3 regions of the Vibrio sp. R12-SW3-ISO1 genome follow, and region 2 is predicted to be linked to each of the others. Evidence: predicted binding sites of a transcription regulator. Region 2 holds the regulator's gene; each other region holds the start of a gene.
The links. Region 2 encodes PurR, which represses purine synthesis genes. Its sites were predicted from a motif close to TNANGNAAACGTTTNCNTNA; they were not measured.
Positions count from the first base shown of each region.

Region 1 (5,335 bases), on a different contig from region 2:
GGATCGATACATCGTTTACATCAAGGCAATCAAGAGAAGCTGTACTATTTCAAATCCGTTGCCCACACCCCTTGGATTTTCGCCATTGAAATGGATGTGACGACAGAAGAAGCGGCGCTCAATCAGCTGATGATCAAGCTGGTGGTGACGTCACTGGTGATCACGGCAGTGGTCATCGCACTGGTCTCTTGGTTGGTGAGCTTCTTATTTCGCGATTTAGTGCGCGTGTCGACCGCCTTGGAAGCCATTGCGTCAGGCGAAGGGGATTTAACTCAGCGTCTAGAGCCAAGAAGTGACGATGAAGTGGGTCAACTGGCGGCAAACTTTAATACGTTTGTTGGCAATATGCATGCGATGGTATCGAAGCTGAGCCTTGTGTCTGCCTCATTGTCTGAGCAATCGAAAAGCACAGCACGAAATGCCGCGCAGAGAAGTGAACGAATTCGTTTGCAGCAAGATGAGATCAACATGGTCGCCACAGCCATCAACGAGATGGCGGCCGCGACGCAAGAAATTGCCGGCAACGCGGACCACACAGCGCAGAACTCAACCCAAGCGGTATCAGCCTGCATGCAAGGTGGAAAACAAGTGGTGCAAACGCAAAGCTCGATTCAGAACCTGGCTAATGAAGTTCAAGTGGCGACAAAGGTCATTCAAGAGCTTGAAGTCCATGGTAACAGCATCAATACCATTCTTTCGACGATTCAAGACATCGCAGAGCAGACAAATTTGCTCGCCTTGAATGCGGCCATTGAAGCCGCTCGCGCTGGTGAGCAGGGTCGTGGGTTCGCGGTCGTTGCCGATGAAGTGCGCGTGCTCAGCCAACGGACCCACTCATCGACCAAAGAGATCCAACACATGATTGAGACGCTGCAAGGCACCACGCTAAAAGCGGTGGGCATCATGCGTGATAGTGGACAATTAGCGGGGACCAGTGTCGAAGACGCGGATTTGGCGGCACACAGCCTCACTGATATTCAACATGCGGTGGAGCGTATTAGCGATATGGCGACTCAGATCGCCTCAGCGGCAGAAGAGCAAGCGTCGGTGACGTCGGAAATCACGCGTAATACGGTTGGTATTCGTGATGTCTCCAATGAATTAGCCGATGAAGCGCATGACGCTGCGGCTCAAGCGAGACAGCTTTCCGAGCTCTCACTTGAGCTTGAACAAGAGATAAAGCGCTTTAAGCTCTAAGTAACGCACTATGTTGAAATGAACCGAGGCCTGACCTCGGTTCTTTTTGTCTATAGTTAATACACGAGCAAAAGTTATTTGTGTGTACATGAGTCACTAGGAGAGTGAGATGTTGAATAAAACTGTATTTGTTGCGCTGATCTTTGGTGTACTTGCTGGAACGGTGAATGCCGAGGAGTCGAATGAAGAGGTCGTTAAGGATCGCGTTCAAGCAACACTGGATCTAAACGAGATAGACTCCGACCAAGACGGGCTAGTGAGTGAAGAGGAGTTCAAGCAATACCGCTCACAAGGTGAGAACAAGCAAACAATGAGTGCGTTTGCGTCGTTTGATAAGGACAAAGATGGTTATATTTCTGAACAAGAGTTGAGTGCTCATGCTCGTTACTCGAATCCGGGAAATGGCACAGGGACGTTGCTTGACGACAAGCGAGAAGGGGCTGATTCCGCCGACGTTGATGGAAGCAAAAAAGAGAAGAAAAACAAAGAAAAGTCTAATAAGAAAGAGAAAAATGATCGGTCGGACAAGGGAAAAAACAAAGACAAATAGTCTAAGAAAACGCCCAGTGGTACTGGGCGTTGCTCAATGTCACTTAGTCAATGAGACCGTAGTCTGCGGCGAGAGTGTCGATGATCTCTTGCTTAGGATTATCGCTGAGCGTAATCGCTTTGCCGGTGATCTTTTCTGCAATACCTGTGTAGGTCTTTGAGATGTCCATCAACGCAGAGAGAGGAAGGGCATTGTCACGAGCTAGGGCTTCACGCTCAGGCATGCGATCTTTATTGAGCAAGATGTCTGGGTCAGGGAAGTGGTTCAGCAAGAACTGGCGGAAACCTTCTTTTGAGTTCTCCACAATATTGCCGGCTTGGTATTGTGCTTCATCCCAAATACGTGAAGAGTCCGGTGTCCCCACTTCATCCATGTAAATGAGTTTTTCCTGACCCGCCGCGTCAGTGACGTAACCAAACTCAAATTTGGTATCAACAAAGATTTGACCGACTTTCGCTAGCGCAGAGCTAATGACGCCAAAGCCTTCACTGAGTAGCTTCTCATAAAGCGCGATGTCGCTTTGCTTTGAGAAGTTAAACGCGGCAAAGTTCTCCTCAATGTTACGGCGACTGATGTTGACGTCGTCCGCTTCTGGTACACCTGGGATGCCACGCAGAATGCCTTTAGTGGATGGCGTCATAAGTAGCTCTGGAAGCGCTTTGTCTTTCTCTAAGCCCTCAGGTAGTGTGATACCACAAAATTCGCGCTCACCTTTTTCGTAAGCACGCCACATTGAACCGGTGATGTATTGGCGGCAGATGGCTTCGATCATGATGGGCTTGGCTTTTTGCACGATCCAAACCAATGGGTGAGGAATGTCGAGAATGTGGCTGTCTGCGAGCCCATTGTCTTTAAACAGCTGGAACCAGTGGTTGGAGATGGCGTTTAACGCCGCCCCTTTACCTGGCACGCCTTTTAGATTCCCTTCACCGTGCCAAATGCAGTCAAACGCGGAGATACGGTCACTGATCACCATAATTGCCAGTGGTGCGTCAGGCGACACGTCGTAACCTTTTTCTTCGATAAGGCGTCGGCTATCGGCTTCGGTTAGCCAATACACAGAGCGGACTTTACCACTGTGAACCGGTTTATCAGTGCGGATGGGAAGATCGTCATTAACGGCGAGAACTTGTTCTGCGAGACTCATTTAGACATTCCTATAATTTGTCAAAAATGGTTGATAAGCCATGAAGGCCCTTCATTTGCAGAGCATGATACCAGAACTTTTTCTCGGTTCCAGATAAAAAGCAAACGTTTGCTTGTTTTTAAGTTGAATGGGTTAGGCCTTGGTTTCAAATCAAGAAACCGCGAAAAGAAACGCCTCTTATCACAACGATAGGAGGCGAAGCAGTGAGGTTTCGATTTAGTGGTAGTGATGCATAGACGCATCAACAAAAAAGACTTCACACTGATGCTGCTTGGCCAGTTCTTTCAATAGTCGCTGTTCGATAAGAGAGAGCTCACTTGAGGCAACCACCGCACTGGCGTTACCTGATTGAATCGCTTTGGTCACAATATCGACTTCCGACTGAGTTTGCGATGGCTTCATGTGGATGATTTGATTGCAACGCACTTGATGTGAGGACAGTTGAGCAAAATCTGGACGTGGGCATTGACCTGTAAATAGAATCCACTGTTTCTGCTGTGACAGATCAGCAAGTCGTTCAAGGCTGGTGTCATCCAAAGATAGAGGCTGGGTAGGCTGAGCCAACACATTAAACTTTGAGTAGCCGTGACGAGGTGTTTGAACTGAAATCATAATACTGTCCTTTCATACATGCTGTATATGCATACAGTAGTTTTGTTGTGGCGAAGACGCAAGGATTTTTTGCGCGCAAAATGAGCGGGTCAGGTAGGTTAATAAAAGGAGTTTGTTTTCTAACTATCTGATAAGTAGTTAAATTGTGTTGCTTTGATAGGTTGAAAGAGAGCTTTGAAAAGGTGCAGAAAATGTGATGGGTGACTCACTCTACTCAGCAGGAGGCCAAGTAGAGGCGAACAGGGTGAGACGAGGTGCTAGAGAAAACGTTCTGGATAGTCGCTAAAAATACCATCCAATTGAGAAAGGTGTTTGAGTCGTTTCGGATTATTGATGGTGTAACACCACACTTCATACCCGGCATCTTGTAGCTTTGAAACGGTAGACTTGGTCGCCCATGTCGCGCCGATATTGCAGCCTGTCGCCTCCACCTCTTTGAGCAGTCGCCAATCCTTTCGCTTCAATCGCTCGGTAAGTAAAGCGCGTCGACACTGAGGAATTTGCTTCGCTAACTCGCGCATCACGTCATGGCTAAAACTCGACAAAATAATGCGCTCTAGCGGTATTGAGGTCGCATTGAGCGTAGAGGCCAATAGCGCGCATACCGATTGGGCGTCGTGGGTATCAACTTTCACTTCAATATTCAGCTTGATGTCGCTGGGTTCAATAAGTGTCAGTAGCTCTTCAAGGGTTAACAGGGTTTGTGGTGTCACTTGACCTTCATGGCGTGCCGCAAAGTTGAGTTGTTTGAGCGCACTGAGTGTCAAGGTGTCGACTCTGCCTGTACCATTCGAGCAACGGTCAACAGTATGGTCGTGACACACGACGAGATGCCCGTCTTTGCAAGGCTGCACATCGACTTCAACCCAAGTAAGGCCAAGATCTATCGCCGCTTGAATGCTGGCGGTGGTGTTTTCTGGATAGTGTCCTGCCACGCCGCGGTGGCCAATAATGAGCATATCTGATTCTCAACGGAGTGATTTGGACTGAGAATACGCGTCATTGAGTGGATGTGGTAGTCATTTTGCTCTCTAAGTTGTGCTCGCTCTTTCAACAGATTGCGATTAACTCTACTGGTATTTATGTCATAAACGATATTTTTATCTAATATTTAATTTGAAGATAAAATTAAATTGGAAAAAAGAGCTCTCAGACGATTAGAATACGCCCAGAGCACTAAATTTGATTGAAACAAGGAAGAGAGCATGAAGATCGGAGTGATCGGCGCTGGCGCAGTGGGTGTAGGTGTTTGTAATTATCTACTGACATTGGGCAGCATTAGTGAACTGGTGTTGTTGGATCAGAATCTAGCAAGGGCGGAAGGGGAAGCGTTCGATTTTCGCCATACTGCTGCGTTAACGTTCACAAAGAATACCCACATTGTGCCGACCGATGACTATCTCAGTTTGATTGGCGCAGACATTGTCGTGATTACCGCAGGCGCGCAGATTAAGCAGGGGCAGACTCGAATTGATTTGGCAGAAATCAACGCCAAAATTGGTGTTGATATCGCGAGGAATGTTGAGCGCGTCGCACCGAACGCGATACTCATCGTGGTCTCCAACCCTTGTGACATTGTCACACACTTTATCGCAACCAATACTGGCTACACGGCGGAGAAAGTGATCAGCAGCGGTTGTGTGATTGATACCGCACGTTTGATGAGTATTGTGGCTAACCGCGTCAACTTAGATCCTAAAAACGTCTTCGGTTATGTTCTTGGTGAGCATGGAAGCAACTGCTTCACCCCCAAGAGCTTAATTTCGATCGCCGGACAACCTGCAGATTATTACTGCGATACACACAAAATGCCTCGTATTTGCGCGGAT
Region 1 covers NZ_JCBDGK010000052.1:186,103-191,437, forward strand. Annotated here, with positions in the region: gene AC6R0R_RS17600 (methyl-accepting chemotaxis protein) at 1-1,197, shown strand, start outside; gene AC6R0R_RS17605 (EF-hand domain-containing protein) at 1,307-1,747, shown strand; gene AC6R0R_RS17610 (phosphoribosylaminoimidazolesuccinocarboxamide synthase) at 1,791-2,894, opposite strand; gene AC6R0R_RS17615 (SulA-like leucine-rich domain-containing protein) at 3,111-3,506, opposite strand; gene AC6R0R_RS17620 (glycerophosphodiester phosphodiesterase) at 3,764-4,465, opposite strand; gene AC6R0R_RS17625 (lactate/malate family dehydrogenase) at 4,712-5,335, shown strand, end outside.
Region 1: AC6R0R_RS17610 (phosphoribosylaminoimidazolesuccinocarboxamide synthase) is a predicted target of PurR. The motif match lies at 2,991-3,010, and genes of this name have one in related genera.

Region 2 (5,335 bases):
AGTATGTTTGAGCTGAAAAAAGTCGTCTCGGCTTTACTTATGCCTTTGCCAGCCCTGCTGATCATTGGCCTTGTGGGACTCATGCTCGTCATGTTCACACGAAAACAAAAAACAGGATGTTTCGTTGTTCTCTTCTCGTTTGTTGGCATTTTTCTCGTTGCCTTCCAGCCCGTTTCATCACGCCTTCTCATGCCTATCGAGCGCCAATACTCGGCCTTTTTTCCTGTCGATGAATCGATTGATTATGTGATGGTGCTTGGCAGCGGCCATGTTGTGGACGACGACATTCCGCCCACGTCAGAACTGAGTCGCGCTGGCCTAATGCGTTTGACCGAAGGGATTCGTGTGATGCGAATTTATCCGGGCTCTAAACTGATTCTCTCAGGCTATGCCGCCGGTTCTGAAGTGAGCAATGCGCGCATGATGGCTAAAGTAGCGCTGGCGCTTGGCGTTTCTAAATCTGACATTATTCTGCTCGAAACCGCCAAAGATACTTGGGAAGAAGCGCGCCAAGCGGCGGCGTTCGTTAAGAACAAGAAGTTGGTGGTGGTCACATCGGCCAGTCACATGAACCGTGCCCTGAATGAATTCCATTCCGCAGGATTGAAACCTTACGCCGCGCCGACCAACTACCTGGCGCAGAGAAACATCGATCAAGCGTGGGAGAAGTACGCGCCGAAGGGCAAATATCTCGAACAAACTGAGCGCTACTGGCATGAAACGCTGGGCACCATTTGGCAGCACCTGCGCGACTGGGCGTCCGATTATGAAGAGCAAGCCTTAGAGGTGGAGGCTGCGCAGAGCGACGTTTAACCGGCCGCCAGCGTAGACGGATAACGTCTTCCACTTAACTCAAAAATCCAGGCTGTATGCCTGGATTTTTCGTTTCTTTTGCGTCAATTTTCGCTCGTTAATTGCCGAACAACGTTAATCTCCGGCGAACATGTAGCCTTCGCCATGCACGGTGACGAATATCTGCGGATTTTTTGGATCCACCTCCATCTTCGCTCTCATGCGTCGAATCAGAACATCGATGGTGCGATCATTGGGTGCGTCCACACGATGACTGATCATATTGAGAATACGCTCTCGACTGAGCACTTGATTGGGGTGAGAGGAGAGCGCCACCAAAAGCTCATACTCTGCTTTAGTCAGTTTGACCGGTTCATCCCCTCGGCTCAAAGCGCGGCGCTGAATATCGAACGTCCATTCAGCAAAGCGCACCACGCCCTCTTGCTGATCGCTGCCCGCGTTTTGCGCTCGCGCAGCCAGTGCGATGCGCCACAAGAGGTTCTTGACTCTGACGAGCAGTTCCCTAAGCTCAAATGGCTTGGTGACATAATCGTCCGCGCCCATTTCTAAACCAACAATCTTATCAATGCTGTCGGTACGCCCGGTCACCAAGATAATACCGATGTCCGATTGACTGCGTAGTTCACGCGTCAGCATCAAGCCATCTTCGTTGGGCAGATTAATATCCAGCATCACCAAATCGACCCGACTGCTGCTGAGTACATCGCGCATCTGCGCGCCATTATCAGCTTGGCTCACCTGATACCCTTCGGTTTGAAAGTAGCCCGCTAATTTACGGCGAGTCACTTCATCATCTTCAACAACCAAAATGTGGTAGCTCATCGGCTCTACTCACTTATTCACACACTGATTCAATGGCTTTATTCTATTCATAATTAGTCACAACTCCATCTTTGTCCTCTTTGGGAGGTGAAAAGTTGGCGATTCATTGATGCAAAGCAAGCTTTGCCGCCCTGTTCACAAATTGCCATATTTGACCATTTCTTCTCATAATCTGGTTGACCGCTGTTCATTTTTATCCGTTAGACTTAACGGCATCTGATTCAGTTGAGAGCCCATCATGCCAGAGACACCTAACGCCCAGATTTCCGACCCTTTATCTCCCGCCGAAAAAGAGCAGCGCGCCTTTGATGAGCAACGCGCTGAGCTCTACTGGTGGTTTTCGAGCGTGTTTGCCAAAGAGCTCTCAGAGCAAGAGCTGGCCCAATATCATTCGGTGGACACACGTACCTTTCTGACGGGACTTGCACAAACCCCTGAGCTTAACGTCGCCGCAGACAGGCTCATCGATGCATTGAACCGATTGCAAGACAGGCCAGATGCTGAGTTGGAACTATCAGCCGACTATTGCGACCTGTTTTTAAAATCCGACCGAGACAGCGCGCTGCCTTACGCCTCTGTCTACTTAGATGAATCCGGACTGCTCAATGGTGAGCCTGCCAAACAGATGGACGCTTTACTTCAACAACACGGGGTCGCTGTGCATTCAGGGCTTAATGAGCCTTCTGATCATCTCGCGATAGAGCTGGATTTTTTGGGCAACCTGATTGTGCGCGGCGCTCATGCAGCAGAGCAGATGGCAGGCGACACGCATCTCGCCTACCAAGAGCAAGCCGATTTTATTGAGCAGCATCTACTCCCTTGGATTGAGAGGTTTGCCGAGCGCTGCCAGCGCCTCGACACATTCGGCTTCTATGCGGCGCTGTCGTCGCTATTGTGCGCGTTCATTCAATTGGATAAAGCCTACCTGCAAGGCGATAGCGATTAAGCCCATACAAAAGGTGTGGCGAGATCCCAAAGGCGGGTTTTTTATTTGCCCAAATCGACGTTGCGGACTACAATCCGGTCCGCAAACGATAAAACTAATAAATACAAACCGCTTTTTGAGGGCGGTTTTTGTGTTTCTGATACTTTCTGTCTACATACTCTAAACTTTGTATAGACTTTACTTTTATAGACTTAACTTTTCATAGAGTAGTAGGCAGTCATCGACAGGACAAAACCATATGGCCACGATTAAAGACGTCGCTCGCTTAGCGGGTGTCTCGACCACCACTGTATCCCATGTGATCAACAAAACACGCTTTGTCGCTGAAGCCACGCAAGAAAAAGTGATGGAAGCGGTTCAAGAGTTGAACTATGCCCCAAGTGCCGTTGCACGCAGCCTGAAATGTAACTCGACACGCACAATAGGCATGCTGGTTACTCAATCGACCAACCTTTTCTTCTCGGAAGTGATCGACGGGGTTGAGAACTACTGCTACCGTCAAGGCTACACCTTGATCTTGTGTAACACTGGCGGCATCTACGAGAAACAACGTGACTACATTCGCATGCTGGCGGAAAAGCGCGTCGATGGCATCTTAGTGATGTGTTCAGATTTGACCGAAGAGTTGAGCGAAATGCTTGACCGTCATAAAGACATCCCTAAGGTGGTGATGGATTGGGGCCCGGAAAGCTCACAAGCCGATAAAATCATCGACAACTCGGAAGAAGGCGGCTACCTCGCAACAAAATACCTGATTGATCACGGCCACAAGCGCATTGCTTGCTTGAGTGGGCATTTTGAAAAAGCGGCCTGCCAAGAGCGCATCCAAGGCTTTAAGCGCGCAATGAACGAGTCGGGTTTGAGCGTCAACGAAGATTGGATCTTAGAAGGTAACTTTGAGTGCGATACCGCCGTGCTTGCCGCGGACAAAATCGTCGCCATGGACGAAAAGCCAACCGCAGTATTCTGTTTCAACGATACGATGGCGCTCGGTTTGATGAGCCGTTTACAGCAAAAAGGCATTCGTATTCCAGAAGACATGTCGGTCATTGGTTATGACAACATTGAGCTAGCCGAGTACTTTTCACCACCGCTAACGACGGTTCACCAGCCGAAGCGCCGTGTGGGTAAAAACGCATTTGAGATTTTGCTCGAACGTATTAAAGACAAAGAGCATGAAAAACGTATTTTTGAAATGCACCCAGAAATCGTCGAGCGCGATACCGTGGCGACGGTGAAATAGACCAACGAACAAGTTCAGCACATCACATCGACTAGCCCAGCGAGAATACTTCTCATCCGCTGGGCTTTATTCTCTCGTTAACACCCCTCTATTTTATGAACTAAGATCACATTTAACCCATCGAAACGTGATGTTTAGCCCATAAATTATTTATGCTTATTATGTTCGACTAATGCCACGAACAGGGCAAACCATTTCGAAAGGATGGGACGCAAAGCTTCCGGCCTGTTGCAGCCACTCGATGATATCAACGTTGATGACTGCTTGGTAGCGGGGTTGCCGATGGCAAATGTGCACTTCATAATTCTTTATCAAAAGCAAAGAATACAATGAGTTAAACGTTGTGTGCGCATTATGCGCTCACACCGCGAGTAGGATTATTCTTTTATGAGCCAGAATGACACCCTACTGACACAAAACCTGCATATTTTTGCTAATCTCTCGGACCTGAATTTGGTGGCGTATTGTAATACACCGAGAAAAACAGCATGGATAAACCAATTTTAAAAGACTCAATGCGATTGTTTGAACCATTGGGCAAGATCAAGTCTCGCTCAATGTTTGGTGGATTCGGAATCTTCGCTGATGACATCATGTTTGCCCTCGTGGTAAATGACAAACTTCACATACGCGCCGACGACTCGTTGGCCCAACTGTTTAATGCTCAGGGACTCGAGCCATACGTGTATAAAAAACGTGGTTTCCCTGTGGTCACCAAATACTACGCCCTTGGCCATGACTGGGATCAGGATGTCGCTCAGACTATTGCGATGGCAAACACTGCACTAGAGGCGGCCAACAAAGACAAGCAGCGTCAAACCAACGCCAAACCAACGCGCCTGAAAGATCTGCCGAACTTGCGTCTAGCGACCGAGCGAATGCTCAAGAAAGCGGGTATCGACAGTGTCTCCCGTTTGGAGCAGACGGGCGCAGTGGAAGCGTATAAAGCGATTCGTTCCACACACTCTGCCGACGTCAGCATCGACCTGCTGTGGGCACTTGAGGGGGCAATTAAAGGCACGCACTGGTCTGTGGTCCCTCAAGCAAGACGCGACGAGCTCCTGAATCAGCTGCAAAGCTAGTCAGCGATAGCGTTCAGTAATTCCAATCCCCGTCTCAAGCCAGCCCAACACCGCTGGCTTGAGACGTTTTTAGCCGATGCTTTTCTAGCGTTTCCATTCCTTCGTCATAGAATTCAACGTATTCTTCCCTTTAGGGCGAAATTTTTTACTGGCTTTTTGGTTCATATCTAACAATGATCAATGATGATGTTTTCAAAGGGATCCATATGAACAAGAAACTGCTTTTAGGTATTGGTTTGCTCGCTCTGATTGTGTTTTTAGGCGCAAACTTTGGTCAATACCTGACACTTGATAACGCCAAAGCGCAGCAGCAAGCGCTGGCTGAAATCATTGACGCCCACTTTGCCCTCGCCGCGCTCAGTTACTTCTTCGCCTATGTCGCTATCACCGCCTTCTCGATCCCTGGAGCGGCCGTCGTCACCTTGCTTG
Region 2 covers NZ_JCBDGK010000015.1:149,895-155,229, reverse strand. Annotated here, with positions in the region: gene elyC (envelope biogenesis factor ElyC) at 4-813, shown strand; gene torR (two-component system response regulator TorR) at 928-1,635, opposite strand; gene torD (molecular chaperone TorD) at 1,874-2,581, shown strand; gene purR (HTH-type transcriptional repressor PurR) at 2,820-3,824, shown strand; cyclic di-GMP riboswitch class I at 4,000-4,108, shown strand; gene AC6R0R_RS04385 (TfoX/Sxy family DNA transformation protein) at 4,313-4,906, shown strand; gene AC6R0R_RS04380 (TVP38/TMEM64 family protein) at 5,113-5,335, shown strand, end outside.

Region 3 (5,335 bases), on a different contig from region 2:
TGAAGCAGGTACGCCAGTATCTGTGGAGCCGACCTTGAAATACCACCCTTGTATGTTTGATGTTCTAACTTAGCCCCGTTATCCGGGGTGAGGACAGTGCCTGGTGGGTAGTTTGACTGGGGCGGTCTCCTCCCAAAGAGTAACGGAGGAGCACGAAGGTGGGCTAATCACGGTTGGACATCGTGAGGTTAGTGCAATGGCATAAGCCCGCTTGACTGCGAGAATGACAATTCGAGCAGGTGCGAAAGCAGGTCATAGTGATCCGGTGGTTCTGAATGGAAGGGCCATCGCTCAACGGATAAAAGGTACTCCGGGGATAACAGGCTGATACCGCCCAAGAGTTCATATCGACGGCGGTGTTTGGCACCTCGATGTCGGCTCATCACATCCTGGGGCTGAAGTCGGTCCCAAGGGTATGGCTGTTCGCCATTTAAAGTGGTACGCGAGCTGGGTTTAGAACGTCGTGAGACAGTTCGGTCCCTATCTGCCGTGGGCGTTGGAAGATTGAAGGGGGCTGCTCCTAGTACGAGAGGACCGGAGTGGACGAACCTCTGGTGTTCGGGTTGTGATGCCAATCGCATTGCCCGGTAGCTAAGTTCGGAATCGATAACCGCTGAAAGCATCTAAGCGGGAAGCGAGCCCTGAGATGAGTCTTCCCTGATACTTTAAGTATCCTTAAGGGTTGTTCGAGACTAGAACGTTGATAGGCAGGGTGTGTAAGCGCTGTGAGGCGTTGAGCTAACCTGTACTAATTGCCCGTGAGGCTTAACCATACAACACCCAAAGGGTTTTGATGGACTCAATAAAAGAACATTGAATGTGTAAGAACGTAAACAGCTTTCCGAATTAAAGAATTTGCTTGGCGACCATAGCGATTTGGACCCACCTGATTCCATGCCGAACTCAGAAGTGAAACGAATTAGCGCCGATGGTAGTGTGGGGCTTCCCCATGTGAGAGTAGGACATCGCCAGGCTTTGAACATTATCTGTTTAAAGCACGTTTTAGATAAGACTTTAAATAGACCACTGCGGAGTGGTAGTTCAGTTGGTTAGAATACCGGCCTGTCACGCCGGGGGTCGCGGGTTCGAGTCCCGTCCACTCCGCCACTTATACTAAGCCCAGTTGAAAGACTGGGCTTTTTTACGTTTAACGCTCCCGAAAGTGCTGTGCACTTTTTCGAGGGCCGGAATGCCGGACCATCGAGTTCCGTTCACTCCGCCACTTATACTAAGCCTTAGTCGAAAGACTGAGGCTTTTTTACGTTTAACGCTCCTGAAAGTGCTGGGTTCGTCTGCTCGACGGTTTTATACAGACAAGAAAAAGCCAGCACGTTGGCTGGCTTCGAAGAGAGAGCTGGCGAGATTAAAGAATAATGTCTCGCACTTCAGGATCTTTGCGTTCTAGGTAGTGTGTCGATTTAATGCGACGAATGGTGCGGCAGCGTCCACGGATCAGTAAGGTTTCTGTGGTGGCGATGTTACCTTGGCGCGTAATGCCCTCAAGCAGGTCACCTTTAGTGATGCCAGTGGCAGAAAAGACGACGTTATCGCTGCGAGCCATCTCTTCCATAGTCAGCACAACATTGGCTGTCACGCCCATTTCTTCGCAACGTTTTAGCTCAGCAGCGCCGTAGATGCGGTTTTCTTCGCTATCACCTTTAACTTCATGTCTTGGTAGCAAACGGCCATGCATATCACCATCGAGTGCACGGATCACAGCGGCAGACACCACACCTTCTGGTGCGCCGCCAATGCAGTACATCATGTCGACCTCACTGTCAGGCAGGCAGGTAAGAATGGAGGCGGCCACGTCACCATCAGGTACGGCAAAAACGCGTACACCCATTGCTTGCATCTCAGCAATCACCTTATCGTGACGCGGTTTTGCTAAGGTGATCACCACAAGTCGATCGAGCGGCTTGTTGAGCGCTTCAGCGACGTTAATAAGGTTCTCGTTGAGTGGCTTATTGAGGTCGATACAGCCTTTTGCGCCAGGCCCCACAACCAGTTTTTCCATGTACATATCTGGGGCTTTTAAGAAGCTGCCTTTTTCACCTGCGGCCAGAACAGCAAGCGCATTGGACTGACCCATAGCTGTCATGCGGGTCCCTTCAATTGGGTCAACCGCGATATCGACACAATCACCACCTGTCCCTACTTTTTCACCGATATACAGCATAGGCGCATCATCGATCTCGCCTTCACCAATGACAATCTCACCTTCGATTTCTGTTTTATTGAGCAGGGTACGCATCACTTCGACAGCGGCACCGTCGGCGGCGTTCTTATCGCCACGGCCAAGCCATTTATAACCCGCTAGGGCTGCGCCTTCGGTAACTCTTGAGAATGCCATTGCTAAATCGCGTTTCATGATGACTCCAACTGGTAGGAAAAACTGAACAAAAATAAATCGCCGCGATTTTAGCACATCACTAGGGAAACGTTTGCCTTTTTGGTTCAACTGGCTTGAACTGGATCAAACCAGGGGCAGGAAAACGGACGGAACTATTCATTCGTCTGGTCTTGTAAACTCTGAGTCAAATTGCGTTGTTTTTTTAATCGAATGACGCAGATTTGCAAATATAGGGCGTGTTTAAAGCGGCGTGGCTGAGTAGAATGGAAGGTAAATGGGTTTGTCATGTCGTATGACCCAACCATCCAGAGAATGATTAAAAAGGTAGGCAACGATGTCTTTTGAAGTACTAGAAAAACTAGAAGCAAAAATCCAAACCGCGGTTGATACTATCACTCTGCTTCAAATGGAAGTGGAAGAGCTTAAAGAAGAAAAGCAGAAGCTAGCAAACGAAGCGAACGAACTGCGTACAAGCCGTGAAGAGTTGGTCGCGCAAAATCAGCAGATGCAACAAGAACACACAGCATGGCAAGAGCGCATCCGCAGCTTGCTAGGTAAGATGGAAGACGTTGAGTAATCACCGTTTCTGTAGACTAAAAAGGGTTGGCACTGCGCCAACCCTTTTGCTTTGATGTCTGTCAGATTAGACCTGAGGACGCACGCCTAAAGTGTGGCAAAGTGCGTAGGTCATTTCGGCGCGGTTGAGAGTGTAGAAGTGGAAATCTTTCACACCTTCACGACTTAGGATACGCACCATGTCGATGGCTTGGCTCGCACCCACCAATTGGCGAGTGGTTGGGTCGTCATCCAGCCCTTCAAATTGTTTCGCCATCCAGCCAGGGACTTTGACGTTATTCTGCGCGGCAAAACGTGAAGCTTGTTTAAAGTTGGAAACAGGAAGGATGCCCGGAACAATTTCGACATCAATGCCAGCCGCAACACTGCGATCACGAAAGCGTAGGTAGCTCTCTACATCAAAAAAGAACTGAGTAATGGCGCGGTTTGCGCCTGCATCGACTTTACGCTTGAGGTTCAGCAGATCCGACTGCGCACTTTTTGCTTCAGGGTGTACCTCGGGAAAGGCTGCAACAGAGATATCAAAGTCGTGACGTGATTTAAGCAGTTCCACGAGATCGGAGGCGTACATATCCGGTTTGCCACCACCAGGAGGAATATCACCGCGCAGTGCGACGATGCTTTCAATACCATTGTTCCAGTAATCGTCAGCAATCTGAATGAGCTCGTCACGGCTGGCATCGATACAAGTTAGATGAGGTGCCGCAATTAGGCCGGTCTCGGCTTTGATCTCTTTAATGATGGAGTGAGTGCGATCACGCTCGCCGGAGTTGGCGCCGTAGGTAACAGAGACAAATTTAGGCTTAAGGGTTTTGAGGCGATGAACCGAGTTCCACAGCGTCTCTTCCATTTTTCCGCTGCTCGGAGGAAAGAACTCGAATGACACATTGATGTTGTTCGATAGCTCGGCAATATTTTGGTTTAAAGCGTCAATATGACTCGCGTGTGTGTATCCCATCTTTCTCTCTCCGTGTGGCGACCCTATCCGTAGGTAACTGCAGCCCCAACATTCAATTTGATTAAATCGACGTTTAGACGTCTATATGTCCACAGGATGTATTGAATACGTTTTAATGTCAACACTCCCACCATGAATTTTTTTCAAGTTCATAATGAGAGAATTTGAAGTGCGCGCAGAACGACGCCCGAATAAGAAAACAGGTTGCCGAAGCAACCTGTGAAACTAGAGAAAACTGGACAGTAAGTTAAGGTCTGATTGAATCGCCCCTGAGGTCACTTCTCGACCCGCCCCCGGTCCACGAATGACCAGTGGGTTGTCCTTATACCATTTGCTCTCAATCGCAAAGATGTTGTCGCATGGTAACAGGTTGGCCAAGGCGTGCTCTTTGCTGAGTGCTTCGACACCCACTCGAGCTTTTCCGTTCTTTTCCAGTCTCGCGACGTAGCGCAGCACTTTGTCTTCACGTTGCGCTTTCTCGAGCCTTTCTGCCAACTGTTCGCTGAGCTGCTGACTGTTATCGAGAAAATCATCCAGTGAGAGTTCGGCCAGTTCATCGGGCACTAAGCTCTCGACTTTGACCGATTCAGGTTCAATCTCGAGACCGGCTTCTCTGGCTAAGATGACCAGCTTGCGCATTACGTCAGAGCCATCGAGATCCTGCCTAGGGTCTGGCTCGGTTAAGCCTTGCTGCCACGCTAAATCGACTAACTCGGCAAACGGTACGCTGCCATCATATTGTTGGAACAACCAAGAGAGGGTGCCAGAGAAAATCCCTGAGACCGCATAGACGACATCGCCACTTTCACGCAAATCGCGCACAGTGTGGTTGATCGGCAAGCCTGCTCCAACGGTGGCATTGTAGAGCCAATGGCGGTTTATTTTGGCAAACGCATCTTGGACTTGGTGGTAGTAAGCACTTGAGGCAGAGCCGGCAACCTTATTGGCAGAGATAAGATGCATGCCTTGCTCGGCGATATCGAGGTAGCGCTCAGCCAACTCTTTACTCGCCGTCACGTCGAGTACGACCACATCGTCATAGCCCTGAATCGCACCGAGGCGCTGGATCCACTCGCCTTGCTGATAAGGGATAGACTCTTCATCGAAATGCTCACTGACCGCACTAGGATCGATGCCTTGGTCATTAAACCAATAGGTTTGGCTGTCGATCACCGCCACGAGCTCAAAACTCATTCCACGACGCTTTTCTAGCTCTGCTTTTTGTTCTGCAAACAGGGTTAACCAACTGGAGCCAATGTTGCCTTTGCCGCATAGGGCGATGCCGACTCGTTTTTGTGCTTGGAAAAGTTGGTTGTGAATCGCCTTAACGAGTGGTTCGGTTTCGGTGCGGCGTAAGACAGCCACCAAACTGAGACCGGAACGAGATTCAGAGATGAACTCGACAGGCGATGACTTGAGCTTCTGGTAAAAGCCGTAACAGTGGTTGG
Region 3 covers NZ_JCBDGK010000044.1:2,326-7,660, forward strand. Annotated here, with positions in the region: rRNA gene AC6R0R_RS13360 (23S ribosomal RNA) at 1-773, shown strand, start outside; rRNA gene rrf (5S ribosomal RNA) at 859-974, shown strand; tRNA gene AC6R0R_RS13370 (tRNA-Asp) at 1,031-1,107, shown strand; gene glpX (class II fructose-bisphosphatase) at 1,364-2,371, opposite strand; gene zapB (cell division protein ZapB) at 2,688-2,930, shown strand; gene metF (methylenetetrahydrofolate reductase) at 2,997-3,887, opposite strand; gene AC6R0R_RS13390 (bifunctional aspartate kinase/homoserine dehydrogenase II) at 4,113-5,335, opposite strand, start outside.
Region 3: glpX (class II fructose-bisphosphatase) is a predicted target of PurR. The motif match lies at 2,433-2,452, and genes of this name have one in related genera.